Regions from separate parts of the Pseudoalteromonas distincta genome, predicted to be linked through region 1. Evidence: predicted binding sites of a transcription regulator. Region 1 holds the regulator's gene; the other holds the start of a gene.

What was found. The regulator ArgR, encoded in region 1, controls arginine synthesis, uptake and breakdown. The targets are predictions, from matches to a motif close to ANTGAATANNTATTCANT.
Region 2: FFU37_RS16655 (aspartate aminotransferase family protein) is a predicted target of ArgR. The motif match lies at 7,205-7,222, and genes of this name have one in related genera.

What each region holds. Positions count from the first base shown of each region.
Region 1 is NZ_CP040558.1:2,987,311-2,997,280, reverse strand. It holds gene FFU37_RS13375 (hypothetical protein) at 1-171, opposite strand, end outside; gene FFU37_RS20485 (hypothetical protein) at 792-920, opposite strand; gene FFU37_RS13370 (Fe(3+) ABC transporter substrate-binding protein) at 1,108-2,112, shown strand; gene FFU37_RS13365 (ABC transporter permease) at 2,112-3,743, shown strand; gene FFU37_RS13360 (ABC transporter ATP-binding protein) at 3,744-4,793, shown strand; gene FFU37_RS13355 (Dyp-type peroxidase) at 4,842-5,741, shown strand; gene argR (transcriptional regulator ArgR) at 5,749-6,216, opposite strand; gene mdh (malate dehydrogenase) at 6,442-7,374, shown strand; gene ispB (octaprenyl diphosphate synthase) at 7,460-8,431, opposite strand; gene rplU (50S ribosomal protein L21) at 8,854-9,165, shown strand; gene rpmA (50S ribosomal protein L27) at 9,182-9,439, shown strand; gene cgtA (Obg family GTPase CgtA) at 9,578-9,970, shown strand, end outside.
Region 2 is NZ_CP040558.1:3,702,291-3,712,260, forward strand. It holds gene FFU37_RS16610 (UDP-glucose--hexose-1-phosphate uridylyltransferase) at 1-172, opposite strand, end outside; gene galE (UDP-glucose 4-epimerase GalE) at 174-1,187, opposite strand; gene FFU37_RS16620 (SDR family NAD(P)-dependent oxidoreductase) at 1,455-2,285, shown strand; gene FFU37_RS16625 (putative quinol monooxygenase) at 2,285-2,641, shown strand; gene FFU37_RS16630 (HP1242/YdcH family protein) at 2,703-2,945, opposite strand; gene FFU37_RS16635 (LysR family transcriptional regulator) at 3,105-4,001, opposite strand; gene FFU37_RS16640 (zinc-dependent alcohol dehydrogenase family protein) at 4,126-5,115, shown strand; gene FFU37_RS16645 (anthranilate synthase component II) at 5,293-5,874, shown strand; gene FFU37_RS16650 (HDOD domain-containing protein) at 5,918-7,078, shown strand; gene FFU37_RS16655 (aspartate aminotransferase family protein) at 7,458-8,663, shown strand; gene astA (arginine N-succinyltransferase) at 8,749-9,765, shown strand; gene astD (succinylglutamate-semialdehyde dehydrogenase) at 9,781-9,970, shown strand, end outside.

The DNA.
Region 1 (9,970 bases):
CTCACTCATTGGTATATTTAAAAAGTTATAACCTTTGGGGTTAAATAAAGCTTTATAGGGATTTTCGTCGGGAGTTGGGGCACTAAAAACACCAATTGGTTTTGCTGTACTTGCGTCTGATACTTTACATAAAAAGGCATTACTTTGAGATGTTTTAAAATTCATATCCATTGAGTATTTATGATCCTTGCGTTATTTAGTTATCGGCGCAATTAATAAAAAACTTAGCGAAATTTAAAATATTAATAAAGTATTTTAAGGTCTTAGCATTGATTGGCTGTGATGCGATATTACTCAGTAAAGATTAGTGATAATTGCTCAGTGCTTTACTCACCCAAATTTTAGGCAAAGAAAAGCGCGCTCTATCTCTAGGCGCGCTTGCGGAATCTTCTAATTTTCTGCATCCTGCAATTGAACTTAATCAACTCCAATTTTCACTAATCCATGTTTATTACTATATTACTTTTTAGTTCTATGTAATGTAGACCGTCCGGGCCTGTATCCTTAAATTCCTAAACATCCTGTAGGGTAAATACTATTACCAAATCCTTGATTACACTTCCTAGTGTATCCTTGTTTTAACCAATCCCTTGTGTTGCCTTAAAGGCCTGTCCATTTATTCCTTCAACATCCTGTTGAACAACTTAGCCTTGTTGTTATCCTTTTCGCATCTTCCTGACGCTGTCCTTTTTACAACATTGCGTTGTGATACTCATCCTGAGCCTGTCCTAAAATCCGTGTTGTCCTGATAACCTAATCATTGGTTGGTTGAGTAAGCAGTCCATTTCCTTTTACTCAATAAGCGTCATTGCTTGGTTGATGCGTAAATTATAGTGCAATAGAGCAACTAAAATAGAGATAAAACTACATTCAATTAGTGTTTTTGCAATAGTAATAAATGTAAATTCGATGTAATTCATGGGTTTAGCTGTTTTTGGGTTGTTTTTTATCTTGTTTTTTACTCATTAGCTGTCACATCCGTAAGACATCTCTTACACGGTATTTCCTTTTTGGGCGTTATTTACATATTTACATTTATTTAAAGTGTGCACTTTTAGAATGAGCACGGTAGAATTCGTTGATAATAACAGTTATTTAGGTGGAATAATGAAGAAAGTATTTGCACTTGTTTTAGGGGTAGTTGCATCGGCACCAGTCTTTGCAAACGATGTTGTTAACATCTACTCTTTTCGTCAACCGTTTTTAATTCAGCCAATTTTAGAAGACTTTACAAAGCAAACAGGTATAAAAACCAATGTTGTTTTTGCTAAAAAAGGGCTAATTGAGCGTGTTAAACGCGAAGGCAAGCACAGTAAAGCTGATTTAGTATTAACCTCTAACTTTAGCGCGCTTATTCAATTAGAAGATTTAAAATTAACACAAACTATAAAAAGTGACAGTGTAAATAATAATGTTCCAGCCGCCTTTCGTGACGGTGATGGCCAATGGGTTGCGCTTACTAAGCGAGTGCGTAATGTGTATTCATCAAAAGAGCGAGTTGGTGAGTTACCTAAGCTTACTTATGAAGATTTAGCAGACTCCAAATACAAAGGACAAATTTGTACGCGCTCTGGCAAACATCCATATAATTTAGGTTTAGTGGCTTCTATGATTGCACACCATGGTGAAGCGCAAACTAAAGAGTGGCTTGAAGGTGTTAAGGCTAATTTAGCACGCAAGCCCCAAGGTAACGATCGTGCTCAAGTTAAAGCTGTTAAAGAAGGTTTATGTAACTTGGCATTAGGTAATAGTTACTACCTTGGCAAAATGCTAGAAGATAAAGAACAAAAAGGTTGGGCAGAGGCCGTAAATATTAACTTTCCGAATCAAGTTAATCGTGGCTCACACATAAATGTATCGGGTGCGGTTATTACCAAATACGCTAAAAACCCTGGAAATGCATTAAAGCTCATAGAATATATGACCGACAGTAAAGCACAAAACATGTATGCCTCATTAAATATGGAGTATCCAGTTAAGTCGGGTGTTGAATTATCAAGTTTGGTTGCCTCTTGGGGGAGTTTTAAAGAAGACAGCTTGCCACTTGATGAGATTAGTAAATATCGTCCGTTAGCACTTAAGCTAATTGATGAGGTGAAGTTCGATCTTTAATGACTAATAAATTTAAGCTGTCTAAATGGCAGCTCTTTGCGTGGTCGACTGGCTTAATACTATCGGCCCCGTTGTTTTTTCTTCTTTTTGAATCTCTACAAGGTAGCTCTGAGGTGTTTTCTCACCTGTGGGATACCGTGCTTTGGGATTACATAACCAATACCGTATTGTTAGTTTTAGGTGTTTGCGTCCTGAGCTGCGCCATAGCTTTGCCGCTTGGGTGGCTAACGGCTTACTGTAGTTTCCCGGGTAAAAAACAGTTTGAATGGGCACTTATGCTGCCCCTTGCTATGCCTACCTATATTATTGCCTATGTATACACTGATTTATTAGATTATGCGGGCCCGGTGCAAATAGCATTGAGAAAATGGTTTGGCTGGCAATCACCTAGCGACTATTGGTTTTTTGATATACGTACATTACCCGGCGCCATCGTTATGATTGCCTTGGTACTTTACCCGTATTTATTTTTAATTTTTAAAACGGCCCTTCGCGAGCAGTCATTCAAATTAGTACAAGCTAGCCAGTTAATGGGGCTATCTCCTTGGCAAAGCTTTTTTAAAGTCAGTTTAGTGCTCTCTCGTGGGGCAATTGTGGCGGCCCTTGCACTTATTAGTATGGAAACCATGGCCGACTTTGCAACAGTGAGTTATTTTGCCGTAAGTACATTAACAACCGCCGTATACGATACGTGGTTTGGTTATTACTCACTTACAGCGGCCGCTAAAATATCGGGTGTGATGTTACTGCTGTTATTTTTAGCATTAATGGCAGAGCGTTTTAGTCGCCGAAACCAAGCGGTATTTGAGCGACAATCAAGTGTAAATAGCGAATCTCTCTATGTATTAAAAGGAAAGTCTGCTTGGCTCGCAACGGCATTTTGTAGCTTTATTTTACTTATCGCTTTTGTAATTCCTATTGCAGTACTTATAAATTACGCCATTACCTACTTTGATAAAGCATGGGATGTAGAGTTTTTTAGTTACGCTTGGCAAAGTTTAAAAGTGGCAGGGGTTGTAAGTGTTATAACGATTACATTGAGTGTTTTTGTGGTTTTTTATCAGCGTGTTGCAAAGCAAGCGTATCCGCTTATTCCTGGGCGCTTAGCAAGCACGGGTTATGCGTTGCCTGGCACAGTACTCGCTATTGCGGTTTTATTACCTCTTACATTATTAGAGAACACCATTAACACAGCGCTCGAGAAGTATAATTTAGACATTGGCTTACTGCTTACAGGTAGCATTCTTACTATTATTATTGCTTATATTGTTAGGTTTTACGCCATTGCACACGGAGCAATTGAGTCGAGTTTTTTACGTATTAGTCCATCACTTGATATGGCAAGCCAATCAATGGGTAAAAGCCAAGGGCAAACGCTGCGTTTAGTGCATCTACCTTTACTGCGAAGAGGGTTACTCACTGCAGCCCTATTGGTATTTATTGAATGTATGAAAGAGTTGCCAGCTGCGCTATTGCTCAGACCGTTTAATTTTGAAAGCTTAGCTACTCATGTATTTCAGTATGTGAGTGACGAGCAATTAGAGCTTGCTTCAATATCTGCATTATTTATTGTTATTGTTGGGTTTATTCCTTTGTATTTTATTAATCGTTCTATGGAGCAGCGTAGTTAAATGAGTAGTTTAATTTTACAAGGCGTGAGCTATCACTATAACGGCACAAAGGTTATTCTCGATTTAGATTTAACAGTAGGTAAAGACGAAATTGTTTGCCTACTCGGGGCGAGTGGATGCGGAAAAACAACCACATTAAAAGCGATTGCAGGTTTAATTGAAGCCAAGCAAGGGTCTATTTTTATAGACGGTAAATTAGTGAGTGATGAGCAATCGTTTGTCTCACCTGAGCATCGTAACATCGGCATGATGTTTCAAGACTATGCATTGTTTCCGCATTTAACGGTGGCAAATAATATCGCATTTGGGCTTAGTAATATGAGCAAAGCTCAAAAGCAGCAACGCGTTGATGAAATGCTTAAGCTTGTGCATTTAATTGGCTGTGCTGACAGGTTTCCACATCAGTTATCGGGTGGCCAACAGCAACGCGTCGCTATCGCTCGTGCATTAGCTTATAAACCTAGTTTATTACTCCTTGATGAGCCTTTTTCAAACATCGACACACAAGTGCGCTTTGAATTAATTGCCGATATACGTCGAATTATTAAAGCAACTCAAGTATCTGCTGTGTTTGTTACACACTCAAAAGAAGAGGCGTTTGCGTTTTCAGATACACTTGCCATTATGCATCGCGGTAAAATTGCACAACAAGGCACGCCAGAGCAGCTTTTTGCAGCTCCATGTTCAAAGGAGGTTGCAGAGTTTCTGGGTCAGGGCATATACTTAAGCGCAGAAGTGTTAACCGCAACTGAATATAAAACACCATTTGGTTTAGTCGAATCTTATGTTGAGAGTAAGCATAATGTAAGTGCAGGGCTTATATATGTGCGCCCTCATCAAATAGAATTAGTGGCAGATAACCAAAGTGACAAATTCAGCAAGCGAGCTACAATCATAAGTCGTCGCTTTATTGGTTCGGCGTATGTTTATTCGCTCGTTATTGATGAACAAGAAATTGAAGTTGCTGCACAATATGGCCAGTCATTTGAAAATAATGATCAGGTTATAATAAAAATAAAACCTCACACGGTGAATTTTTTCGAATCGTAATTAATTTGTTATTCGCTGTGTTTTTATCTGTAAAACTAAGGAATAACAATGGCGCAAGCGCAATCAGGGATTTGTGCTGAAGCAAACTTACACGGTTTGCACTTATTTTTTAATGTGTTTGATGGTCAAGACGAATCACTTCGCGCAAAGTTAAAACAAGTAAGCGCTATAGAAGAAGAGTTTAGCGATCAATTTTCAGAATCAATGCTCTCTTGTATGGTTGCTATTGGTGCGCAATACTGGCCGCATATCCTCCCTGAATACATTCCAAGCGAATTACAGAGCTTTCCTAATATAACCCATAGCGATCACCAAATGAGCGTACAACCGTGCGATTTATTTGTGCAAATTCGCTCTGACCGTGAAGACGTTAACCATTTATTTGCGCTACAAATTTTAAAATTATTTGCCCCCGATGTAGAGCTGGTGGAGCAAATTCGGAATTTTCGCTTTTTAGATGGTCGTGATTTTAACGGTTTTATTTATGGTGGCGACACCGCACATGGAAGAAAAAAGCGCGCTACGGCTTTAATCAGCAACCCTGGTAGCTTTGAAGATCAGGGGAGTTATATTCATGTTCAGCGTTATAAACATGATTTAACTATGTGGCAGCATTTATCATTGAGTGAGCAAGAGCAAATAATGGGACGTACGCGTCTTGATAACACGCTAATTACCCCAGCGGTCGAAACCAGCCATGCTTCGCGAAGTGAGCTAAAAGACGAAGACGGACAACCGCTACTATTAAATCAAAGCATGCCTTATGGCGACGTGTATGAGCAGGGAATGTTATCAATTACATGCGCTTGTACGGGCACCGCATTTGAAAAAGTACTTAATAGTCGTTTAGGGGAAGGGGATTGCTACGACCACTGGCTTGATTTTACTCAAGCCGATATGGGTTCTGCTTTCTTTGCACCTTCAATAGGGTTTTTAAAACAAATTTAATTTGCTATTAAACCGTATCAAATAAAATGCGAACGCGTTCAAGTGTTACATCTATTTCAGATATTTTAGCAGGAGCGATAAAAATAGTGTCATCGCCGGCAATAGTTCCTAGTACGCCATCTGCTTTACCTAATGAATCTAATAAACGTGCAATAAGCTGAGCAGCACCTGGGCTGGTACGAATGATGATCATCATTTCGTTGTGCATAATGTCGATTACTAATTGGCGTAATGGGCTTTTAGCCGTAGGTACACCCATTTCAGCAGGTAAGCAGTAAACCATTTCTTGTTTGGCATTACGTGTGCGTACAGCGCCAAACTTACTTAACATGCGTGATACTTTACTTTGGCTTATATTGTCAAAACCTTGATCTTTTAACGCATCAACTATTTCGCCTTGAGAGCCAAAATTTTCTTCTTTTAATAGTGATTTAAATGCTTTTACCAGTGCTTCTTGTTTATCTTGTGGTTGCATAGTCTTTATTCGTTTTTGTTATTTATGCCGCAAATTCTACACAAAAATGAATAATTATGCAGCAGTTGTTTAGTTAACTTGCCAGTTTGATGCGTTAAATCACATAAGTTTACGACTATGGTCGAAAATATACTTGAAATAGACAGGATAAATTTGTTTTTAGTCGCTAATTTCATTATCTTAAGAGCCACAAATGTTTCCTACCTCAAATTACGGAGAATTCCAATGAAAGTTGCTGTATTAGGTGCTGCAGGCGGTATCGGCCAAGCGTTGTCTTTATTATTAAAAACAGGCTTACCAGCTGGCTCTGAATTATCACTTTATGATGTTGCACCAGTAGTACCAGGTGTTGCGGTTGACCTTTCTCACATCCCAACAGATGTTAAAGTTGCAGGCTTTGGCGCAGACGATTTAAATAAAGCGCTTGAAGGTTCTGACATCGTTCTTATCCCAGCGGGTATGCCACGTAAACCAGGTATGGATCGTGCTGATTTATTCAATGTAAATGCTGGCATCATCAAAACTTTAGCAGAAGGCATTGTTGCCAGCTGCCCTAAAGCGTTAGTAGGTATTATTACTAACCCAGTAAATGGCACAGTTCCAATTGTTGCTGAAGTATTCAAAAAAGCAGGTACTTACGACGCTAAACGCGTATTCGGTATTACTACGCTTGACGTTATTCGTTCAGAAGCATTTGTTGCTGAACTTAAAGGCGTAGACGTAGCAACTGTAAAAGTACCAGTAATTGGTGGTCACTCAGGCACAACGATTCTGCCTCTACTTTCTCAAGTTGAAGGTGTTTCTTTCACTGATGAAGAAGTTGCTGCACTTACTCCACGTATCCAAAATGCGGGTACTGAAGTTGTAAATGCTAAAGCAGGCGGTGGTTCAGCTACGCTATCTATGGGTGCTGCTGCAGCTCGTTTTTGTATGTCTTTAGTTAAAGGCCTACAAGGTGAAGAAGTTGTAGATTACGCTTACGTTGCTGTTGAAAATGGCGATGCAGAGTACTTTGCACATCCAGTACGTTTAGGTAAAAACGGCGTAGAAGAAATTCTTTCTTACGGCGAACTAAGCGCATTTGAAACAAAAGCAAAAAATGACATGCTTGAAACTCTGAAAAAAGACATCAAAGAAGGTGTTGATTTCATGGCGTAATAGCCGGTTTAAGCAACAAAAAAGCCTGCATTTGCAGGCTTTTTTATTGCTCAGAATTAATGTCACACTGTGTAACTAGTTAAAACTAGTGGTCCCGGTCAACCGCAATACGGGCAAGGCTTATAAGTGCTTGCTTATAGTCAGACTCAGCTAAAAAGTCTAAACAGGCAATGGCTTTTTCGGCCTCAAGCTCTGCTTTTTGCATTGTAAACTCAAGCGCATTAGTTTGTTTTAGTGCAGTTAAAATTTCTTCTAAATGCTCCATACCATTACTGTGCTCTATTGCATCACGAATAAGCTGTGTTTGCTGCTCGCTACCATGTTGCATAGCATAAATAAGCGGAAGGGTTGGTTTGCCTTCAGCTAAATCATCGCCAATGTTTTTACCTAGCTGCTCAGCATCTGCATTGTAATCGAGTACGTCATCTACTAGTTGAAACGCAGTACCTAAATGCATACCGTATAGGTTTAGTGCATCAAGTGTCGCTTGGTCTTGCTCTGTGATAATGGCAGCAAGGCCTGTAGCTGCTTCAAATAATTTAGCTGTTTTAGAGTAAATAACCTGCATATAGCTGGCTTCAGTCGTATCTGGGTCATTGCAGTTCATCAGCTGCAATACTTCACCTTCAGCAATAATGTTTGTTGCATCGGCAAGTACTTGCATAATCTGCATTTTTCCAAGGCCAACCATAAGCTGAAATGAGCGAGTGTAAATAAAGTCACCAACCAATACGCTAGCAGCATTACCAAATTCAGCATTTGCTGTAGGCGTGCCACGTCGTAAGTTTGATTCATCTACAACATCATCATGCAATAGCGTTGCTGTATGGATAAACTCAACAATTGTTGCAAGTGTTATGTGATCTTTACCCTGATAACCGAGCGCTTTGGCTGCTAAAATAGCCAGCATTGGACGAACGCGTTTGCCGCCACTGCTAACTATATATAAACCAAGCTGATTAACTAACGCCACATCTGAGCGCATTTGCGCATGTATAAGTTGATTGACGTCATTCATATCGCTTTCGATTAACGCCTGGATAGCTTTTATATCCATTGATCTCCGAGCCAATTTTTATGTGTGAACGGCGCAGATTGTACAACAAAAAATGCACTAGCTCGATATTTTGTGACGATTGATTGAAAAAACACTATTAAAGTACTTAATTTAGACTGAATTAGCCAAGATAACTGATTAATTGATAATCAATATACAGTTTATGGTGTGCTTAGATATTGAGCTGTGAGGGTCATATTTGAGTACATTAATTTATTTCGGCTAAGAGTTAAAAAGCGCTTGGCAAAAGGGCTAATTAATATAAAATGGGGTAAATATTGAATTGCTCTCAAAGCAGCTACTTTTTATTCATTTTAATTACAAAATAGGCTTGCTAGTTATTTCGCGTTAGCGTAAACTTCGCGCCCTATCGAAGAATATTTTAGTTGCGCCGATTTGAGGGTGCACAGACGGAGTTAATTATGTACGCGGTTTTCCAAAGTGGTGGTAAACAGCATCGTGTGACTGAAGGTCAAACGATTCGTCTTGAAAAATTAGACGTTGAAACTGGTGCGGCAGTAGAATTTGATTCAGTACTTTTAGTTGCTGATGGTGAGAAAATCGAGATCGGTGTACCGTTCGTAAACGGTGGCAAGATAACAGCTGAGGTTGTTTCACATGGTCGCGGTGAGAAGATTAAGGTTGTTAAATTTAGACGCCGTAAGCATTCTCGTAAGCAAATGGGCCATCGTCAATGGTTCACTGAAGTTAAAATCACTAGCATTAGCGCTTAATTAGAGGTACTTAGAAATGGCACATAAAAAAGCAGCTGGTAGTACTCGTAACGGTCGCGATTCAGAAAGCAAACGCCTAGGTGTTAAGCGTTTTGGTGGCGAATCAGTTCTAGCGGGTAGCATCATTGTTCGTCAGCGTGGAACTCGTTTCCACCCTGGTACTAACGTAGGTATCGGTAAAGACCACACTATCTTCGCAAAAGCAGATGGTAAAGTTCAGTTTGAACAAAAAGGTCCTTTAAACCGTAAATACGTAACTATCGTAACTGAGTAATCAGTAAGGTAGTTAAAAACCCCGCCTTTGCGGGGTTTTTTGTTTTGTAGTCAGCCAATATATACCCAAGCCTGCATTTGTGCTGGCTTGGGTATATAATAGAGTTATTAAACAAGCCAATCCCTAAAGTGAGTAATCATGAAGTTTGTAGATGAAGTAGAAATTCGCGCAGAAGCTGGAGACGGTGGCAGCGGCATCGTGTCTTTCCGTCGTGAAAAATATGTTCCAGATGGTGGACCAGACGGCGGTGACGGTGGAGACGGTGGTAGTGTTTATCTACAAGCTGATGAAAACTTAAATACCTTAATTGATTATCAGTTTGAGCGCTTCCATAGAGCTGAACGTGGTACTAACGGTCGTAGCCGTAACTGTACAGGCCGAAAAGCTGATGACTTGTTTGTTATGGTGCCTGTAGGCACGCGCATCATGGATGTTGATACCCAAGAGGGACTTGGCGATTTAACGCAACATGGTCAACGAATTTTGGTTGCAAAAGGTGGTTTCCACGGCTTGGGGAATGCGCGTTTTAAA
Region 2 (9,970 bases), 710 kb from region 1:
CACGGGTATTACTTGGGCAAAGTGGGCAGCTTTCATCGTGTTTTGGTAATACGTTTTCGTTAACGGCTTCTGTTGCGCCTAACCATGGACGGTTATTACGATGTGGTGACACTAATACCCAACGACCCGTTAGCGGATTTTTACGTCTGTGAGTACTTTCTAATAAAGCCATATTAACTCTCCAACCCACTTGGGTAATTAGTTTGCCAGCGCCATGTGTCGTTTGTCATGTCGCTAAGTGTTAGTTCTGCGTGCCAGTTAAGTGTGTTTTGCGCTTTTGTGGCATCGGCGTAGTTACAGGCAATATCACCTGCTCGACGCGGTGCAATCTTATACGGAATATCTTTATTGGCTGATGCGCTAAATGCGTTGATCATATCAAGCACAGAATAACCTTGCCCTGTGCCTAAGTTGTAAGCATGAAATGCGGTATCTGTTTTATGCTGCATAAATGCCGCAACATGACCTTTAGCTAAATCTAAAACATGAATATAGTCGCGTACGCCTGTGCCATCTTCGGTGTCGTAGTCGTCACCAAAAATATTTACCACGTCACGTTTACCTACTGCAGTTTGAGCAATAAAGGGCATTAAGTTATTAGGAATACCATTAGGGCTTTCACCTAATAAACCACTTGGGTGTGCACCTACTGGGTTAAAGTAACGAAGCGCAATACCCATAAATTGACTGTTGGCATTACATACGTCTTGCATGGCTTGTTCAACCATGACTTTAGTCCAACCATAAGGATTAGTTGCGCGTATAGGATGCTTTTCGTCAATAGGGAGGTAGTCTGGCTCACCGTATACTGTAGCCGATGAGCTAAATATAATATGGTTAACGCCTTCATCTTGCATGTTTTGTAGCATGCTTAATGTGCCCGACACGTTATTTTGATAATAACGCAGCGGTTGCTCGGTAGATTCGCCAACGGCTTTTAAAGCTGCAAAGTGAAAGACAGCTTCGGCTTTAGTGTGTTTTAGAGCGAGCTTAAACTGTTGCTCGTCTTGTATGTCGCCCAAAATAAACTCAAACCGAGTACCCGTAATCTTTTCGAGTTGGTCAAGTACCCGCGCACTTGCATTAGACAAGTTATCATAAATAACAGGTGTAATACCTGCTTCATGCAATGCAATACATGTGTGGCTACCTATGTAACCCATGCCGCCAGTAACTAAAACTTTCATGTTATTTCTCGAAAAGTGTATTTATATGATAAATACTACTATTAAGGTGGTTTAAAAACAATAGTTATGATTGCTGGGTAATTCAAATAAAAGCATAAAAAATATTCAGCTTAAACACTCATCTGCCTTCTAAATGAATGCTTTTATATTAACTAACATAGGCTTAGCTTTATCAATTAATTCTATAAACTGATTCAACTATTGGCCTAATTATCAGCAGTAAGTCGGGGTGCTAATATAGCGAAAATAAAGTAAGGAGAGATCAACATGAACAAAACAATTTTACTTACCGGCGCAACCGATGGTATTGGGCTAGAAACTGCAAAGATGTTATTAGCACAAGGTCACACCGTATTATTACATGGCCGCAGCCAAGCAAAGCTCAATGCGCTACAAGTAGCTTTAACCGAGCAATACCCAAATGCAAGTACACATACTTATATTGCTGATTTAAGCGATATGAGCCAAGTTCAAACTTTGGCAAAAAATGTATTAGCCGATTTGGCCGAAAATAATAACCAGCTTGACGTACTTATTAATAATGCAGGCGTTTATCAATTAGTTGATGCTACAACAATTGATGGCCTTGATGCTCGCTTTGTTGTAAACACGATTGCGCCATATCTTCTTACAAAACTATTATTACCTGTCCTTGGTCATGATTCGCGAGTGGTTAATGTATCATCAGCTGCGCAATCAAGCGTTAACTTAAATGCACTTATAGGTAACACTGAACTTTCTGATAGTGCGGCTTATGCACAAAGTAAATTGGCTATTACTATGTGGTCGCGTCATTTAGGGCTTGAGCTTAAAGATACTGGGCCATTAGTTGTATCGGTAAACCCTAAATCGTTATTGGGAAGTAAAATGGTAAAAGACGCTTACGGTATAGATGGTGGGGACTTAAAAATTGGCGCAAATATTTTTTGTCGCGCAGCGCTTAGTGATGAATTTAAAGATGCCGCAGGCCTGTATTTTGATAACGATACAGGACGCTTTGCACCTCCTCATGTTGATGCACTTGATAATGCTAAAAATCAACAACTAATAGATACGTTAGACAGTATTTTAGCACAGCTTAAATTAGGTAAAGCATAATGAAAAATCATGTTACCTGGACAGTACAAGGCCAAATTAAAGAAGGTAAATACGATGAGTTTTTACTGGTAATGGCACGATTAGTTACTTTGGCTAAAAGTGAAGCGGGCACTTTAGTGTATGAGTGGACAGTAAGTGAAGACAAGCACAATGTACATATTTACGAGCGTTACCAAGATGAAGATGCTGCTAAAGCGCATCTTGCTGGTTGGGGCGAAAGTGGCCCACTATTTTTAAGCGTAGTTGATATGGATAAAGTAACGGTATTTAGTCAATTATCAGAAGAGTTTGCACAAACCTTTGCAGGCCCAAGCAGTGTATTTATGAAACCTGTGGGTGGCTTTGTAAAGTTTTAGAGAAAATACCCATTGTTGATCTAAAGAGCTCACCTCATCAGTGAGCTCTTTTTTAGTGGCATTACTGCTCTTGCTGCAAGCGCTCGTATAGCCAATCTTTTAGTTCTGTACGTTCGTGTTTTAATAGATGCATTTGTTCATCGCTTATGGGCGCATCTTTGAGCTCTAACACTCTAATCTCTTTATCTAGCTTGTCGTACTTATCTGCTTTTTTTGCAAATTCAGTATCGCTTTCATTTAACTCGGCAATGGTCTTTAAGTACTCTGGAAAGTCATTTGTTAATGAGTGGTCTTCGCCTAACATATTCGCTCCTTAGTAGGATATAAATGAGCTCACAAGTAAGTGAGTTGTATAAGTGAATTACTGCCTTTCATATAATACACTGGGGCTTACATAGATATAATTCAACCATCGAGCCGTTAATTTGATGTAGCGCAAACAACCGTTTTTACTTTTTAGCCGTTACTGTTTTTCCCAATAAGGGACTTCACCAAAGTAGGCAATAAAATGATCGATAAACGCACGCACCTTAGGGGCTAATAATCTATTGCTTGGATATACAGCCCAAATATCGGCATTAGCTACCAGCGGAAAGTCTTTTAACACTTCTACTAGGCTGCCATCTTCTAAATATTTATAGCTACACCAATTTGAACTAATAGTAATACCTAACCCTTGTACGCACGCATCACGAACGGCTTCACCGTTATCAAAACGAAGTGTGCCTTTGGTTTTAATATTAAGAGTGTCTTTACCTGACTTAAAACCCCAGCTCTCTATACTGGCTAAGTTAATAGTTTGATGATTAACTAAATCTTGCGGTGTTTTAGGCAAGCCGTTTTTAGCTATATACTCAGGCGATGCGCATACAATACGGTTATCAGATGCCAGTTTGCGAGCAATTAGGTTTGAATCTTTAAGTGCCGCATCGCGAATTGCAATATCAAAACCGCCTTCTACTAAATCAACAATAGTATCGCTAAAGCGGCAATCTATAGTCAGCCCTGGGTATTTTTGCATAAAGCTTTTTAAGGCAGGGACTATATGCATGCGTCCAAAAGAAGCAGGCGCAGTGATACGTAATGTACCTTGCGGCACTAAGCTTCCTGCACCTACCGAGGCGCGTGCGGTTTCTAATGTTGCTAGCACCTCTTGTGCATGAGGTAAAAATGCCTCGCCTTCTTCGGTCAGCGACACCTTGCGCGTAGTACGATGAATAAGCCGTACACCTAAGTTCTCCTCAAGCTTACTAATATATGCACTCGCTACTGCTGGTGATAAATCAAGCTCTCTTCCTGCTAGGCTTATATTATATGTATTAGCAATGCGTACAAACAAAGCAAGATGGTCATTATTCATACTTGATTCTCAATATTATGTTGAAACAGATTGTGTATTTAGCCTTATTATCATTTATTAAAGGCAAAGCTACAATGAAACCTCATTACACATTAACTATAAACAGCTAATAGAGGCAACACTCATGATAGCAATGACAATTAATAATTTTGGTGGCACTGAAGAGTTTGTAGCAGCAGAGGTTGCAAAACCACAAGTAACCGCAGGTAACGTATTGGTTCGCATTGCTGCAACTAGCGTAAATACAATTGATATGATGATTCGTCAAATGGGTGCCGATTTACCATTTGCTCCAAAGTTACCAGGCATTTTAGGTATGGACTTTGCGGGCACTATTGAAGCTGTGGGAGACGGTGTAACAGAGTTTACTGTAGGTGATGAAATTTACGGTTGTGCTGGTGGCCTAGGCGATTTACCAGGTGCACTTGCTGAGTTTATGCTTGCTGATAAGCGCTTAATTGCTCACAAACCTAAAAATCTAACCATGAAAGAAGCAGCCGCTATTCCACTAGTAGGTATTACAGCACTCGAAGGCTTAACACGTGCAAATGTAAAAGCAGGACAAAAAGTGTTAGTGCACGGTGGTGCAGGTGGTGTAGGCCATTTAGCAGTACAACTAGCTAAACACTTTGGCGCTGATGTTTACTCAACTGGCGGTAACGCAGAGCAACTAGCACTAATAGAAAGCTTTGGCGCTACAGGCATTAACTTTAAAGACGAAACTGTAGAGCAATACGTTGAAAAACACACCAGTAATATGGGCTTTGACATGGTATTTGATACAGTAGGTGGTGGTAACCTTACTAACTCATTTGCTGCAGCAAAGCTAAATGCACAGATATCTACAACGCTTTCTTTATTAGAAGTAGACTTAAGCCCAGTACACTTTAAAGGGTTATCGTTAAACGTAATCTTTATGCTTATCCCGATGATCCACGACTTTAATCGTCAAGATCATGGCGACAAACTAGCAAAGCTTGCACAAATTGTAGAAGCTGGCGGTATGCGCCCAGTACTTGATGAGCAAGATTTTACATTAGAAGATACAGCTAAAGCGCATGATCGTTTAGCAAGTGGCCAAGCACTGGGTAAAGTGGTTATAAACGTACAATAATGCATTAAGGCCGGCTTTTTAGCCGGCTTCTTTATAATTCTAATATTCCTTCTAAAGATAGCTCTAACATAAGATAAACAAACCTCATTTATGTTGACGAATTAATAGTGGTAGAATGCAGCGCTTAGTACCACTTGTGTAAAGTAGTGGTCAATAATTTATAAGGTCTGTTGTGTAATGCTGTTGATGATCGACAACTACGATTCGTTTACTTACAACTTAGTGCAATATTTTCAGCGTTTAGATCAAGACGTTTTAGTAAAACGTAATGACGAGCTAAGCATTGCACAAATAAAACAGTTGAACCCGCAGCACATCGTGTTATCGCCAGGGCCATGCACCCCTAACGAAGCGGGTATTTCACTAAATGTTGTTGAGCAACTAAAAGGGCAATATCCTATTTTAGGGATTTGCTTGGGACATCAAACTATCGCGCAAGCTTTAGGAGGAGATGTAATTCGTGCTAAAAAAGTAATGCACGGTAAAACATCACCCATAGTTCATACTAATAAAGGGGTGTTTAAAGGCTTAGCTAACCCGTTAACAGTATGTCGTTATCATTCTTTAGTGGTTAAAGCGCAAACTTTGCCTAAAGAGCTTGAAGTAACCGCATGGACTCAAACTGAGCAAGGCGAGTTTGACGAAATTATGGGGTTGTTACACAATGAACTTGCTATCGAAGGTGTGCAGTTTCACCCCGAAGCTATTTTAACTGCTCAAGGCTTAGAACTGCTTGATAACTTTTTAACTCGCTTCTAATGTTATAATACACATAGCATTTTATACTTTATTAATGGATGTCATGACTGAACTTGTAGCCCAGCAGCGTACTGCTAAAATACTAAGCCAACGAGCTCATGACTTATTGCTTGGGCATAGCTTTGCGCATCAGCAAATTGGTTTCATTCATACATTAGATATAGATTACGGCGAACCCATGAAGCAGCGTACCTTGCTTCAGGTTGAAGTGGCCGCACAGAATAAACGCCAGCAAAGCAGTACTGCACATCATAAGTACCGCGCTCAAGCGAGTGAACAGCTGCACAAAACTATTGAAACAGCTATATATAAGCAGCTCGAAGATATAGATGGCGTAATTCACAGCACTATAGGTATTGAAGATGGCATTGCCAATATACTCGATATATTAGCGGTAAAGTCAGCGTCGGTAGGGCGTTTAGAGCCATTGGTTAATGATATAAGTTGGTTGGGTAGGGAGTTAGTAACGCTCGTTAATTTACCTTACTATCGTAATCAACGTAGTAAAAACACGTCTGTAAAAGTAGATAAGCCATCGCTCGCCCTCCGTTATATTGGCCTTGATAACTTACAGCTAGTTATTCCTACATTTGCTGCCCGCCATTGGATGCCACATAGTACCGAACCATTTTCGTTATTAAAACGTCGTTTACGTGACAGTGCCATGGCAAACGCCATTGCTGCGCAAAAAATTGCACAAATTAATAATGTAAATGACGTTCATGCATTTACCCTTGGTATGCTTTTAGATGTAGGGCGAATTGCATTAGTGCGCTTGTACTTAAAAACGTTTGAGCAAATATGGCAACGTAAAGTACAGCTAGCCCGAAATGAAAACCAAAAAGATTTACACACCGCATTATTAGAGCTACAGCCCGACCCGTTATTTTTAACCACCCTACTTAGCAATAAATCGATAGAAGTAAGCGCTAAGGTAATAGACAAAATGGCTTTTAAATATTTACCGTTTAAAGGGGTAATGCAGCAGCTAGTAAATGGGGTAGATAAGGGCGATACATTACTGCCATTAACAGAAGTAATGCTAAAAGCACGGTGCTATTCTCAATATCTTAATTTAAAAGAACATCAACTTATTGAACCTGATGAAGCTCTAAGCTGGTTTTCGCACTTTAAGTTCACTAAAACGGAACTAAAAACCCTCCAATCGAGTAATTTTACCAATTTAGCTATTCAAATTGACTAAAAATCTGAATTTTTTGTTAATTTTTTTGCGACTAACCATTCATTCTCATCTTATTGTTATATTACATATTTGCCGATTAAAGCGTGTGCGCCTCTGTACTCATGCGGTTAGTTGCCTAAAAATAAGCATAAATAGCTATGCAAATAGTTATTCACTATCTATGAAATAATATCTTTAGCCCTTTATTTTCAAGGGATACATGAAAGTTTTTAACGAGACAGATATAAGTAATTCTGAAATAATGTGCGTCTGAAAATTGAACCACAAAGCAATTTTGCGCAATTATCAGGTTACTGATCTTGCCTATAAAGTTGGTTACAAATATTAACCAAACACCTATTTTGATGTTTTGTGTTGCTCACAATTAAGAGGAAATAAAATGACAGTCAATCGCGAATTATTTGATCACGTAATGGTTCCTAACTACGCACCTTCAAGCGTAATTCCTGTTCGAGGCGAAGGCTCTCGCGTATGGGATCAACAAGGTCGAGAGTTTATCGACTTTGCTGGTGGTATTGCAGTTAACTGTCTTGGCCATTGCCACCCTGCATTAGTAGGCGCATTAAAAGAGCAAGGCGAAAAAATCTGGCATCTATCTAACGTAATGACCAATGAGCCGGCACTTCGCCTAGCTAAAAAAATGGTTGATGCGACATTTGCTGAAAAAGTTTACTTTGCCAACTCTGGCGCAGAAGCAAACGAAGCCGCGCTTAAATTAGCACGTCGTTTTGCACTTGATAAGTTTGGCGCAGAAAAATCACAAATCATCGCGTTCAACAAAGGTTTCCACGGTCGCACATTCTTTACCGTAACTGTTGGCGGCCAAGCTGCATATTCAGATGGTTTTGGCCCTAAGCCTGGCGACATTGTACATTGCGATTACAATGACCTTGCTGCTTTTGAAGCACTTATCAGCGATAAAACATGTGCCGTAATGATGGAACCTCTTCAAGGTGAAGGCGGTATTGTTTCACCAACTGATGAGTTTGCTCAAGGTGTTCGCGATTTATGTACTAAACATAACGCACTGCTTATTTTTGATGAAGTTCAAACAGGTGTTGGCCGTACTGGCGATTTATACGCATACCAAGGCTTAAACGTAGTACCTGATATTTTAACTTCGGCTAAAGCACTTGGCGGCGGTTTTCCTATTGGCGCTATGATCACAACAACTGAAATTGCACAGCACCTTAAAGTAGGCACACATGGTTCTACTTATGGCGGTAACCCGCTTGCGTGTGCTGTTGCAGAAGCTGCATTTGATACAGTAAATACCCCAGAAGTACTGGCTGGCGTAAAAGAAAAAGCCGCATTATTTAATGAACTACTTAGCGCGGTTAACGAAAAATACAACGTATTTAGCGAAATCCGTGGCCAAGGTTTATTAATTGGTGCAGTAGTGAACGAGCAATACAAAGGTCGTGCAAAAGAGTTTTTAGTGGCAGGTACTGAGCAAGGCCTTATGTCACTAGTTGCCGGTGCAGACGTAGTACGTTTCACTCCATCTTTAGTAATTCCTGAAGCGGACATTCGCGAAGGTATGGCACGCTTTGAAAAAGCAGTAGCAAGCGTAGTAAACGCATAAGCGACTTAAGCCAACCAATTAAGGGCAAGCACCGCTTGCCCTGCAATTCCTATTTACCGTTATTTATAAGGGAGCAAGCGGACTCATGATGATCCTTCGCCCAATCCAGCAAAATGATTACTCAGCATTACTGAAAATTGCCCACGAATCTGGGCATGGTTTTACGTCTTTGCCATTAAACGAAGAACTATTGCAAAAGAAAATAGACCATTCTGTAAGTTCATTTGCTAAGCAAACGTCACAACCCGGTGACGAAGGCTACCTGTTTGTTCTTGAAGATAGCGAAACCGGTGATGTTGTAGGTACGTCTGCAATTGAAGCTGCGGTAGGGCTTGATGATGCATTTTATCATTATCACTTAAGTAAAGTGATTCACTCTTCGCGCACATTAGACGTATACAAAGCGGTTGATATTTTAACGCTATGTAACGACTACACAGGCGCTACAGAGCTTTGCACATTGTTTTTAAAAGATGGCTATCGTAAAAATTGTAACGGTAAGCTACTTTCAAAAGCGCGCTTTATGTTTATAAAGCAGCATCAAGAGCGTTTTGCACAAACAGTGATTGCAGAAATGCGCGGTGTGTCTGACGAAAACGGCAGTAGCCCTTTTTGGCAGTGGCTTGAAGAGCACTTTTTCTCAATGGATTTTCCAACAGCCGACTACCTAACAGGTATTGGCCAAAAGGTTTTCATTGCTGAACTAATGCCTAAATACCCAATTTATGTAAATTTGCTAAGTAAAGATGCGCAAGCCGTAATAGGTAAAGTACACGACAACACACGCCCAGCAATCGAGTTATTAAAAAGCGAAGGCTTTACGTTTAATGGCTACGTAGACATTTTTGACGGCGGCCCAACGGTTGAAGCAAAAGTAGATAACATTGCGACGATTCGTAATGCAAATAACTTTAACGTTGAAATTGGCGAAATGACTGGCGACACCATGGTGTTACTAGCTAACGAAAAGCTTGAAGATTTTAGAGCAACCGTTGCACCAATGACATTTGACGAGCGCGCAAAAAGCCTTATTTTATCGCAAGAAGTAGCAGATGCATTGCATTTGCAAACTGGCGATATTGTTAGTGCAACCACGATTTAATTTAGGAGAAAGTATATGACTCATCCTGCACAATTTATTAATGGTCAATGGTCACAAGGCCAAGGCACAGAATTTAATTCAGTAAATCCTGCAAATAACGACGTTATTTGGCAGGCATCATCAGCAACTGCGGCGCAAGTAGACACCGCAGTAAATGCAGCGCGCGAAGCGTTTTATGTATGGGCTGATAAAAGCTTTACTGAGC